Regions from separate parts of the Alcanivorax borkumensis SK2 genome, predicted to be linked through region 2. Evidence: predicted binding sites of a transcription regulator. Region 2 holds the regulator's gene; the other holds the start of a gene.
The links. Region 2 encodes sigma-54, which starts transcription at its own class of promoters, with help from an activator protein. Its sites were predicted from a motif close to TGGCACNNNNNTTGCTNT; they were not measured.
Positions count from the first base shown of each region.

Region 1: the regulator sigma-54 is predicted to act here: its motif matches at 3,800-3,817, upstream of glnK (P-II family nitrogen regulator).

Region 1 covers NC_008260.1:2,868,128-2,873,720, reverse strand. Annotated here, with positions in the region: gene ABO_RS12945 (SDR family NAD(P)-dependent oxidoreductase) at 1-303, shown strand, start outside; gene ABO_RS12940 (acyl-CoA dehydrogenase family protein) at 382-1,581, shown strand; gene ABO_RS12935 (YifB family Mg chelatase-like AAA ATPase) at 1,695-3,191, opposite strand; gene ABO_RS12930 (accessory factor UbiK family protein) at 3,359-3,607, opposite strand; gene glnK (P-II family nitrogen regulator) at 3,919-4,257, shown strand; gene ABO_RS12920 (ammonium transporter) at 4,331-5,578, shown strand.
Region 2 covers NC_008260.1:607,489-613,081, reverse strand. Annotated here, with positions in the region: gene lptB (LPS export ABC transporter ATP-binding protein) at 1-625, shown strand, start outside; gene ABO_RS02865 (RNA polymerase factor sigma-54) at 763-2,226, shown strand; gene hpf (ribosome hibernation-promoting factor, HPF/YfiA family) at 2,337-2,636, shown strand; gene ptsN (PTS IIA-like nitrogen regulatory protein PtsN) at 2,652-3,125, shown strand; gene rapZ (RNase adapter RapZ) at 3,232-4,080, shown strand; gene ABO_RS02845 (HPr family phosphocarrier protein) at 4,120-4,389, shown strand; gene ABO_RS02840 (nitrate/nitrite transporter) at 4,528-5,593, shown strand, end outside.

The sequences.
Region 1 (5,593 bases), 860 kb from region 2:
GTGGCGGCCTATACCGCTTCCAAGGCAGCGGTGGTTCAGCTCACCAAATCCCTGGCGCTAGATTGTGCGCGCTACAACATTCGCTGCAATGCCATTTGTCCTGGGTATGTGGAAACCGATATCAATCGTGATTTCTTTAGCAGCCCGCAGGCGGAGAAAATGCTTAAGCGTATTCCTTTTCGTCGGTTGGGCAATATCGATGAACTGGTTGGTCCGTTGTTATTGCTGGCCTCGGATGCGTCTTCTTACATGAGTGGTGCCATTATTGCCGTAGACGGTGGCCACCTTTGTACTACTCTTTAATGCTCGCCTACCGCTAGCCGCGGCAATCGTCGTTGCGGGTAAAGCGGCGCTTTTTTCAATCAGTAGCAAGGAATGATCATGGATTTTTCCCTGGGTCAGGAACTGGAAAGCTTGCGCCAGCGCGTGGCCATCTTTGTAGAAGCGGAAATCATGCCGCTAGAAAACGACAAGACCAATTACGACGGCCATGAGAACTTCAAGGAAAGTGTTGTCGATGCTCTGCGCGACAAAGCCAAAGCTGCGGGCCTGTGGGGTTTTCAGTTACCGAAAGAACGCGGTGGCCTGGGAGTGAATGTGTCAGGCATGGCGGTGCTGTATGAAGAGGCCGCCCGCAGCCCGTTTGGGCCGGTTGTGTTTAACTGCGCACCGCCGGACGACGGCACCATGATTATGTTGAACAAGATTCTCAATAATGAACAGAAAGAGCGTTGGTTGCAGCCGATGATCGACGGCAAGGTACGTTCCGCTTTTGCCATGACCGAACCCGAAGGTGGCTGCGGTTCAGACCCTTCGTTGACCTACACCTCGGCGACCAAGGACGGTGATAACTGGATCATCAAGGGGCGCAAATGGTTTATCACAGGCGCGGAAGGCGCGCAGACGTTTATCCTGATAGCCAAGACCAGCGATGACCCACGCAAGGGGCTTACTGCGTTTTTATTCGATGCGGATCAGCCCGGTTGGGAAGTGGTACGTCGCATTCCCATCATGGGGCCGGAGGAACACGGCGGCCACTGCGAATTGAAATTCGATGGCTTGGTCATCCCAGATAAAAACCGTTTACTGGACGTGGGCGATGGTTTGAAAGTCACCCAGATTCGGCTTGGCACGGCGCGGCTGACCCACTGCATGCGCTGGCTGGGGTTGGCCAAGCGTTGCATGGAAGAAGCGGCCAGTTATGTAGAAAATCGCATGAGCTTCGGCACCACCCTTGCTGAACACGAAGGCGTGCAATGGATGCTGGGCGACGTGGCCAAGGAAATCGAAGTGGGCCGGCTGTTAACCATGCAAGCGGCCTGGATGCTGGATCAAGGAGACTTTGCCAAGAAAGAAATTGCCATGGCAAAAATTCATGTGGCGGACACATTACATAAAGCGGCAGATACGGCGATTCAATTATGTGGAGCCCGTGGTTATTCCAAGGATACGCTGCTGGAGTGGATCTATCGCTACGCTCGCCAGGCGCGCCTGGTAGATGGCGCTAGCGAAGTGCACAAAATGGTGCTCTCGCGTCTGTATTTGAAAGAGAAGCGTGATTTCTTTAAGTGGCGAGTGTAGGGCCGCTGTGTGTTTGCTATGCGCGTCGCTTGCGGTTGTGGCGTTGTGGTTAACCATCGCAGAAAATTTCTGCTTTGGCCGTCAGTACGGTAGCGACGTTTCGTAAAGGGGCGTTAGGAGCTCTGTTTTTGCTGAAGGTTTTGCCGGTAACTTAGCGCTTCGCGAAGGTGGTCCCGCTCCACGTTGTCGCTACCCTGCAGGTCGGCAATGGTTCGCGCCACCCGTGCACTGCGGTGCAGGGCACGAGCGGACAACCCCAGCCGCTGCATGACGCCGGCTAACCAATCACGGTGAGAGCGCAGCATAGGCTCCAACTGGTCGTTTTTTAGTTCTCGGTTCAGTTGCTTTTGCCGCAACCATTGCAGGCGCCAAGCTTCTTTAACCCGTTCGCGGACCGTGTGGCTGGCCTCTCCCTGCTTATCTCCTAGAAGTTCGCTGGCATCCACGGCGGGCACGTCCAGGTGCAGATCAATGCGATCCAGCAACGGGCCGGACAGTTTGCTCTGATAGCGTTTGGCTTTTTCACAGCGGTAGCCACAACTTTTTTCAGGATCACCCAAATAACCACAGGGGCATGGGTTCATCGCCGCAATCAACTGGAAGCGGGCAGGGAAGGTGAGCTGCTGGGCGGCGCGGGCAATGCTGACTTCACCGGTTTCCAGCGGTTCGCGCAAGACCTCCAATACCCGTCGGTCGAATTCCGGTAATTCATCCAGAAACAGAATGCCGTGGTGGGCCAAGGATATTTCACCTGGTCGCGGGTAGCTGCCGCCGCCTACCAGTGCGGTTGCTGACGCGGTGTGGTGCGGGGCTCGGTAAGGCCGTTGATGAAACAGGCTGCTGTCACGAGGCTGGCGTAGAGAGTAAATCGCGGCCACTTCCAGTGCCTGGTTCGGGTTCAGTGGCGGCACCAGCCCGGGTAAGCGGGATGCCAGCATGCTCTTGCCGGCACCAGGCGGTCCGCAGAGCAACATGGAATGTCCGCCAGCTGCGGCAATCTCCAGCACCCGTTTAGCGTGGGCTTGGCCGCGGATCTCCGAGAGGCAGCCACCTTGATAGACCCCAGCCAGTGGCGCGTCACAGTGGTGCAGCGGCAACGGCGTTTGCCCGGCCAGGTGGGCAGCAACGTGTGCGAGTTGGTCGGCGGCGATGGTGCCGGCCCCGGCGAGGGCCGCTTCGTCGGCGTTGTCACGGGGGACGATCAGGGTGCGGCCGGTGGATTGGCAAGCCAGGGCACAGGGAAGCATAGCCGGGACCGGGCTAAGGGAACCGTTCAGGGAGAGTTCGCCAATAAATTCGAATGGGTCTGTGTCGATGCGACCCAATTGGCCGCTGGCCAGCAAAATACCCAGCGCGATGGGTAGGTCGAAGCGACCGCCGTCCTTGGGTAAATCCGCCGGTGCCAAGCTCACGGTGATGCGCCGCTGGGGAAAATCGAAGCCGCTGTTAACCAGCGCAGAGCGTACTCGGTCGCGGCTCTCGCGTACCGCGGTATCGCCCAATCCGACAATAGTAAATGCCGGCAAACCCGGAGCTAGATGGGTTTCCACCCGCACGGTGCGGGCTTCAATACCTACCGGTGCCCGGCTGTATAGCAGCGCATGCGTCACGATACCTCACAAATTCAATGGGCTGTGAAGCAGTGTACGGGGTGGGGGTCAGGGTGCCTGTAGGCTGGTGTAGATGCTGGCTGTAGGAAAAGGGCTGGGCGCACCAAGCGATGGCTGCAGCCGGGGGCGCTTGCAGGCAAGCTTCCACAGTGAAAGTGTGCTGTAGTTCAGGCGTCCTGTGCTTTTTCCAGTTCGGCTACCTGTTTCTCCAGCGCTTCCAGTTTTTCGCGGGTGCGCAGCAATACTTGCTGCTGGATATCGAACTCTTCACGGGTAATCAGATCCAGCCGGCTGACGGTTTCTGCCAGCACGCCGCGTACGTTGCGTTCTACTTCGCTACGCAACCCGCCCAGGTCAGTAGGCAGGCGGCGGCTGATGTCGGCCATAAGGCGGTCGATGAAGGGTTGATCAGGCATAACAACGGCGTCCTTGTAATGATGCGCGGATGGTAGCACGGTGTGCGGGGGTGAGGCACCGGGTTGCTCAGGCAGACATTCTGCACCAACCTGGATCCTGCCCCATTGTGGTGCGCTATAATGGCGCGCTTGGGCTGGATGATGAATCCAGGCTGTGATGCAAGTGACTGATAAAGCATGATTTTTTAAAACTGGCATGGGTCGTGCACTAATTGGGTCAGAGCGTTCGCGCAAGATGTGGATCGGGAACCATAACGGGGCTCGAAGAGAAACGGACGTCACCGGACGCGGTGAAAGCTGAGGAGAAAAAAATGAAATTGGTTACTGCCGTAATTAAGCCGTTCAAATTGGATGACGTGCGTGAAGCACTCTCCGAGATTGGCGTGCAGGGCATCACTGTTACTGAAGTGAAAGGCTTTGGGCGTCAGAAAGGTCACACCGAGCTGTACCGGGGTGCCGAGTACGTGGTGGATTTCTTGCCCAAGGTAAAAATCGAAGTGGCCATCGCCGAGTCGAGCTTGGACCAAGTGATTGAAGCCATCGCGAAAGCCGCTAATACCGGCAAAATTGGTGACGGCAAAATCTTCGTTACCTCCCTTGAGCAAGCGATTCGCATCCGTACCGGTGAAACCGGCGAGGACGCGATTTAAGTTTTACCGTGTTTTGAATTGACCCATGCCAGGGCTTTAAGAGAACACGCTTCCATTTTCGGAGGGTTGCATTGTGGAAAACCAAATTTTTGAATTGAAATACGCGCTGGATACGTTTTATTTCCTTATCTGTGGCGCGCTAGTTATGTGGATGGCTGCCGGCTTTGCCATGCTCGAAGCGGGCCTGGTGCGCGCCAAGAACACCACGGAAATTCTCACCAAAAACGTGGCCCTGTTTGCCATCGCCAGCATCATGTACATGGTGTGCGGTTACGCGATCATGTATGACGGTGCTATTTTCCTTTCTGGGATTGTGGGCGACGGGGTTGCTGGCGCAGAAGAAGCGGCTACCTACGCACCATCTGCTGATTTCTTCTTCCAGGTTGTGTTTGTCGCAACGGCCATGTCCATCGTATCTGGTGCGGTGGCAGAACGGATGAAGTTGTGGGCATTCTTGATCTTCGCGGTTGTTATGACCGGCATTATCTATCCGCTGGAAGGCTCCTGGACGTGGGGTGGTGCGGATGTGTTCGGTTTGTATAACTTGGGCGACCAGGGCTTCTCTGACTTCGCCGGTTCCGGCATCGTTCACATGGCGGGTGCGGCTGCTGCCTTGGCTGGTGTTCTGCTGTTGGGCGCACGAAAAGGCAAATATGGCCCGAACGGTGAAGTACACGCCATCCCGGGTTCTAACCTGCCATTGGCCGCACTGGGTACCTTCATCCTGTGGTTGGGCTGGTTCGGTTTCAATGGTGGCTCTGTGCTGGCAACGTCCAGTGTCGGTGACTCCAACGCGGTGGCGGTTGTGTTCATGAACACTAACGCGGCTGCTGCCGGTGGTGCCATTGCTGCGCTGATTGTTGGTCGCATCTTGTTCGGCAAAGCCGACCTGACCATGCTGCTTAACGGCGCCTTGGCAGGGCTGGTGGCGATCACTGCGGAGCCCTCTACCCCGACTGCTTTGCAGGCAACCCTGTTCGGTGCCTTGGGTGGCGTGCTGGTTGTATTTAGCATCCTGACTCTGGACAAGATGAAGATCGATGATCCGGTGGGTGCGATCTCCGTGCATGGTGTAGTTGGTTTCCTCGGCTTGATGCTGGTTCCGATCACCAACCCGCTGACCGACGATGGTGGCGCAAGCTTCTCTGGTCAGCTGATCGGTGCAGTGACTATCTTTGCTTGGGTGTTCGTTGCAAGCCTGGTGGTATGGGGCATCCTGAAAGTGGTAATGGGTATCCGCGTTAGCGAGGAAGAAGAGTACGAAGGCATGGATATCGCGGACTGCGGTATGGAAGCCTACCCTGAGTTTGTTAAGGGTTAATAAGAGGCGCAGCAA
Region 2 (5,593 bases):
ACTGGGGCCCAATGGGGCCGGCAAAACCACCTGCTTCTACATGATTGTTGGGCTAGTGGAGGCCGATGCCGGTCGCATTGAAATCAACGACACGGACATTACCCACCTGCCTATGCACGGTCGCGCCCAGCGGGGGATTGGCTACCTGCCTCAAGAAGCCAGTATCTTTCGCCGTCTAACGGTGGAAGAGAACATCATGGCCATCCTAGAAACCCGCAAGGAGCTTAGCAAAGCAGAACGCCACGAGCGCATGGAAGGCCTGCTCAAGGAATTCCACATCGGGCACATCCGCGATTCGCTGGGGATGAGCCTGTCCGGCGGCGAGCGCCGCCGCGCGGAAATCGCCCGAGGCTTGGCCACAGACCCTGACTTCATTCTGCTGGACGAACCTTTTGCTGGCGTTGACCCCATCTCGGTTAACGACATCAAAGGCATCATTCGCCACCTCAAAGAACGCGGCATCGGCGTCTTAATCACCGACCACAATGTACGCGAGACCCTGGATATCTGTGACACCGCTTATATCGTCAGCGCTGGCCACATCATCGCCTCCGGTGACGCGGATATTATCCTTGCCAACCAACAAGTGCGAGACGTCTATCTGGGCGCCGATTTCAGACTATAAGGTCCGCCGCAAATCCTCTCTTCTATTGTGACTTGCGGTCATCCCTAGCACACAGTTTCACCTGGCACAAATATTGCTTAGCGTGTAGATAGACTGCTATCCTGGGTTTTTTGGGGACTAGCAGAATACTGAGCAGTATGAAGCCCACACTACAATTACAAATTGGCCAGCAGCTCACCATGACACCGCAGCTGCAGCAGGCCATTCGCCTCTTGCAGCTATCCACTTTAGACCTGCGCCAGGAAATCCAGCAAGCAGTAGAGAGCAACCCCCTGCTGGAATTGGCAGACGATTTCGGTGACGATGCCCTCCCCGAGCATGACGAAGAACGTCAGGATGAAGAGCTCGACACCGACCGTGATAACGCCCTAGAAGAACTGATACAAGACGAGCCCGAGGTGGAAACCGAATGGGATGACGTCTATTCCGGCCAGAGCACCAGCAACAGCGCCGCACTCCCCGACGATGCCGACGAATGGCAGCAACGACACGCCGTTTCCGGCAACTTACAGGACCACTTGCTCTGGCAGCTAAACCTCACCCCCATGAGCGATGTAGACCGGATAATCGCCATAACGATTATCGAGTCCCTGGACGACCGTGGTTACATCACTGCCCCCCTAAGCGATATCGTCGACATGGTGAATGCCCAGCCAGACCTACTCACCGAAGGAGACGAACTGGAGCACGATGAAGTGCTTGCCGTGCAGCACCGGTTGCAACAGTTCGACCCGGTGGGCGTCGCCAGCGTCAACCTAGCTGACTGCCTCGGCGTCCAGCTGCGCCAACTGCCAGCGGACACCCCATTGCGCGACGAAGCCTCTGCCCTACTGGAACATCTGAACCTACTAGAAAAGCACGATTACACCGCACTGCGCCGCACCCTTCAACTCTCTGAAGAGGTCCTTCTAGAGGCTTTATCCCTACTGCGCACCCTGGACCCAGCCCCCGGTGAGCAAATTGGCGAACCTCAAGTGGACTACGCCGTTCCTGACGTGATCGTCCGCCAACATCAAGGTCGCTGGCAGGTGAGCCTAAACGACGACGTCCTTCCGCGGGTCAACCTGCAACAGCAATACGCGAGCATTGCCCGTACCACCAGCGGTGAAGACGGGCAATATTTGCGCAATTGCGTTCAAGAAGCGAAATGGTTCATCAAGAGCCTGCAAAGCCGCCACGACACTTTGCTCAAGGTGGCCACCCGCATCGTGGACGTGCAACAAGGGTTCTTCGATTATGGCGATGAAGCCATGAAACCCCTGGTTTTGGCGGATATTGCCGATGCTGTTGAAATGCATGAGTCAACCATCAGCCGGGTCACCAATCAGAAATACATGATGACACCACGCGGCGTCTTTGAGCTGAAATATTTCTTTTCCAGTCATGTGGGAACCGACGGCGGCGGTGAGTGTTCCTCCACTGCTATTCGTGCCATTATTAAGAAACTGGTCGCTGCAGAGAATCCCCGCAAGCCACTCAGTGATAACAAGCTGGCGAGCTTGCTCAATGAGCAGGGAATCAATGTAGCGCGCCGGACCGTCGCCAAATACAGAGAAGCGATGAGAATACCGTCTTCTAGCGCCCGTAAACGTTTAGTGTAGAGCGCCAGAACGGACCCAGGAACGCGGGGAAAACCTTGCGAGGCCAGCCTGAAAGGCTGAATAAACAAGGTCTTTATCCCGGGTTTCTCAAACAGGTAAAGGAGCCAGCCATGCAAATTAATATCAGCGGTCATCACCTGGAAATTACCGATGCCTTGCGCACTTATGTGGGAGATAAATTTTCCCGCCTTGAGCGCCATTTCGACCAAATTACCAGCATCCAGGTGATTCTTTCCCCGGAACCCAAAAGCCACAAAGCCGAGTCCACAATTCATATTTCCGGGGCCGATGTCTTTGCCACCGCTGAGGCAGATGACATGTATGCTGCGATCGATAAACTGACGGACAAATTGGATCGTCAGATTCTTAAACACAAAGAAAAAGCCGTCAGCCACAAGCACGGTCACTAACCCAAAGCGACAATTATGCGAGTTCGCGAACTACTGACTCTGGCCCGCACCCATCACGGCGTGCAGGCCAGCAGCAAGAAACAACTGCTTGACCAGGTTGCACAGCTGGCAGCTGCCAGCTGTGGCAGCCTTAATGAGCAGGAAGTCTTCGACGCTCTGGTCGCCCGGGAAAAACTGGGCTCCACGGGCATTGGCGAAGGCATTGCCATTCCTCATTGTCGACTAGGACATTGCCAACAGGCTGTAGGCCTGTTGTTAAAACTAGAAACCCCCATTGATTTCGACGCCGTTGACGGTCAGCCTGTGGATTTGGTGTTTGTATTACTCGTCCCCCAGGACAACCCGGAACAACATCTCAAAACCCTCAGCCATCTGGCCTCCCTGTTCAACGACGAGACTTACCGTACAGAACTGCGACGCAGCATTGACAACCAGCAGCTCTACCAGGCGGCGATAGAATCTGAGGCAGAGTTACGATTGGCATCATGAAGCAACACAGCAGGCTCTCGCGCATTATGCCGCGCATCCAAAACACGTCCTCACCTATCGGTCTTGCGTTCCAATATACTGCGAGCCACCCGCGAGCGGTGCAACCATGAAACTCACCATTATCAGTGGGCGCTCCGGTTCAGGGAAAACCACCGCGCTGCAGGCACTGGAAGATCAAGGCTTTTACTGCGTCGACAACTTGCCAGTCGGCATGCTACCCACCCTGGCAAAACAACTCAGTGAAGGCGACCCCCCAATTGAGCGGGTCGCCGTTGGTATTGATGCTCGCAACCTCCCCGCCCAGTTACTGGCCTTCGACAACATTCTTCACGCACTTAATGAACAGCAGGTTCGCAGCGAAATCATCTACTTAGATGCGGATGATCACACTCTTCTTACTCGCTTCAGCGCTACCCGTCGCCGCCACCCACTGGGCACCGATCAACGCTCTCTGGCCGACGCCATCGGCCATGAACGTGAGCTACTGGCCAACATCCGCCAACGTGCCGACCTAGTCATCGACAGCAGCAACCATGACGTCCACACCCTGCGCAATCTCATGCGTGAACGGGTAGCTCGCCGTGAAGCCACACTGTCATTGCAACTGGAATCCTTTGGCTTCAAGAATGGCCTGCCCACCGATGCCGACCTTGTGTTCGATGTGCGAGTGCTGCCCAATCCTCACTGGCATGCAGACCTGCGTCCTTTCACCGGCAAGGATGACTGCATTATCGAGTTTCTTAGCCAGCACCAGGCCAGTCACGACATGCTCAAAGATATTGGCGATTTCGTTGTGCGCTGGCTACCGGCCTTTGCCAACAGCGACCGCAGCTATGTCACCGTGGCGATCGGTTGCACCGGCGGCCGCCATCGCTCCGTCTTCATCACCGAACAGCTGGCAAAAAATCTGCGCGCAGAAGGCATTGTCCTTCAGGTCCGCCATAGGGAACTCTAACCCAGCAAGCAGCCACCTCCTCCGACCACAAGATGACCGATGATTGAAAAACAACTCGATGTAATCAACAAACTCGGCCTGCATGCCCGCGCTGCCGCCAAAGTAGTCAGCGTGGCATCACGCTACAACAGCAGCATCCTAGTACTGCACAAAACGCAGACCATCGACGCGAAAAGCATCATGGGCTTGCTCATGCTCGGGGCGGCCAAGGGAAGCCGCATCACCTTTCGAGTGGAGGGCGATGATGAACAACAGGCTATGGACGAACTGAAAGACTTGTTCTCTCGCCGTTTTGACGAAGGAGAATAGACGCAGATCAAGGTTTTGTATCGTATACAGGGTTTATATCGATCACTTATTGCGCTCCCGCCTTTGCAGCTGTAACTATCCTAAACAGGCTTGTTAACAAGCCGCCCCCGTCATACAACCATGAGGCAGGGAGGTCCTATGGTTGCAGAAGGAATGGCACGTGCGGAGCAACGCCGCGCGCTAGTCTTCTCGACCTTTGCGTTCACCCTCTGTTTTGCAGTATGGACAATGCTGTCCATACTCGGGTTACAGATTAAGGATGAACTGAACCTCACCGATACCCAGCTGGGCCTGCTCATGGCAACCCCAGTGCTTACCGGCTCCATCAGCCGATTATTTCTTGGTTACCTAACCGATCGTTTTGGCGGCCGCAAGGTGTTCAGTCTGCTGATGCTGCTCACTGGCGTCTTTGTCTTCCTGCTGTCTCTGGCCAACACCTACTGGTTACTACTGCTCGGTGCGCTGGGCGTTGGCCTAGCCGGTGGCTCCTTTATTGTTGGGGTGGCTTACACTTCCGCCTGGTATCCCCCCGAGAAACAAGGTACCGCGCTGGGCATCTTCGGGGCCGGCAATGTGGGCTCGGCAATCACTAGCCTGTGCGCGCCCTCCCTGCTACTGGCCTTGGGCTGGACCGGTACCGCCCAGCTTTACGCGGTAGTTATCGCCGCCAGCGGGATATTTTTTCTGCTGTTCGCCCGCACTGACCCCCTAAGCCAGCAGCGTGCTGCCAACCCGGTCTCTCTTAAAGAGCAATTTGCTCCGCTTGGCGAACTACGAGTATGGCGCTTTTCCCTCTATTACTTCTTTGTGTTTGGTGGTTTCGTCGCTCTAGCGCTGTGGCTGCCTCACTATCTGGTGGAAGTCTACGGCTTGAGCATTACTGTCGCAGGTGTTGTGGCCGCCCTGTACACCATTCCCGCCTCACTATTCCGGATTCTCGGAGGCTGGCTGTCCGACCGCTACGGGGCCCGAAAAGTGATGTACTGGACCCTAGTCGTGTCAGTGCTGTGCTGCTTCCTGCTCAGCTACCCACCCACCGACTACGTCATTGATGGCGTCAACGGAAAATTACGCTTCTCCATGGCCATGGGACTGATCGGCTTTATTCCCCTAACTATGGTATTGGGCTTTTTCATGTCCCTGGGTAAAGCGGCAGTGTTCAAACACATCCCGGCCTACTACCCCAACAATGTGGGTACCGTGG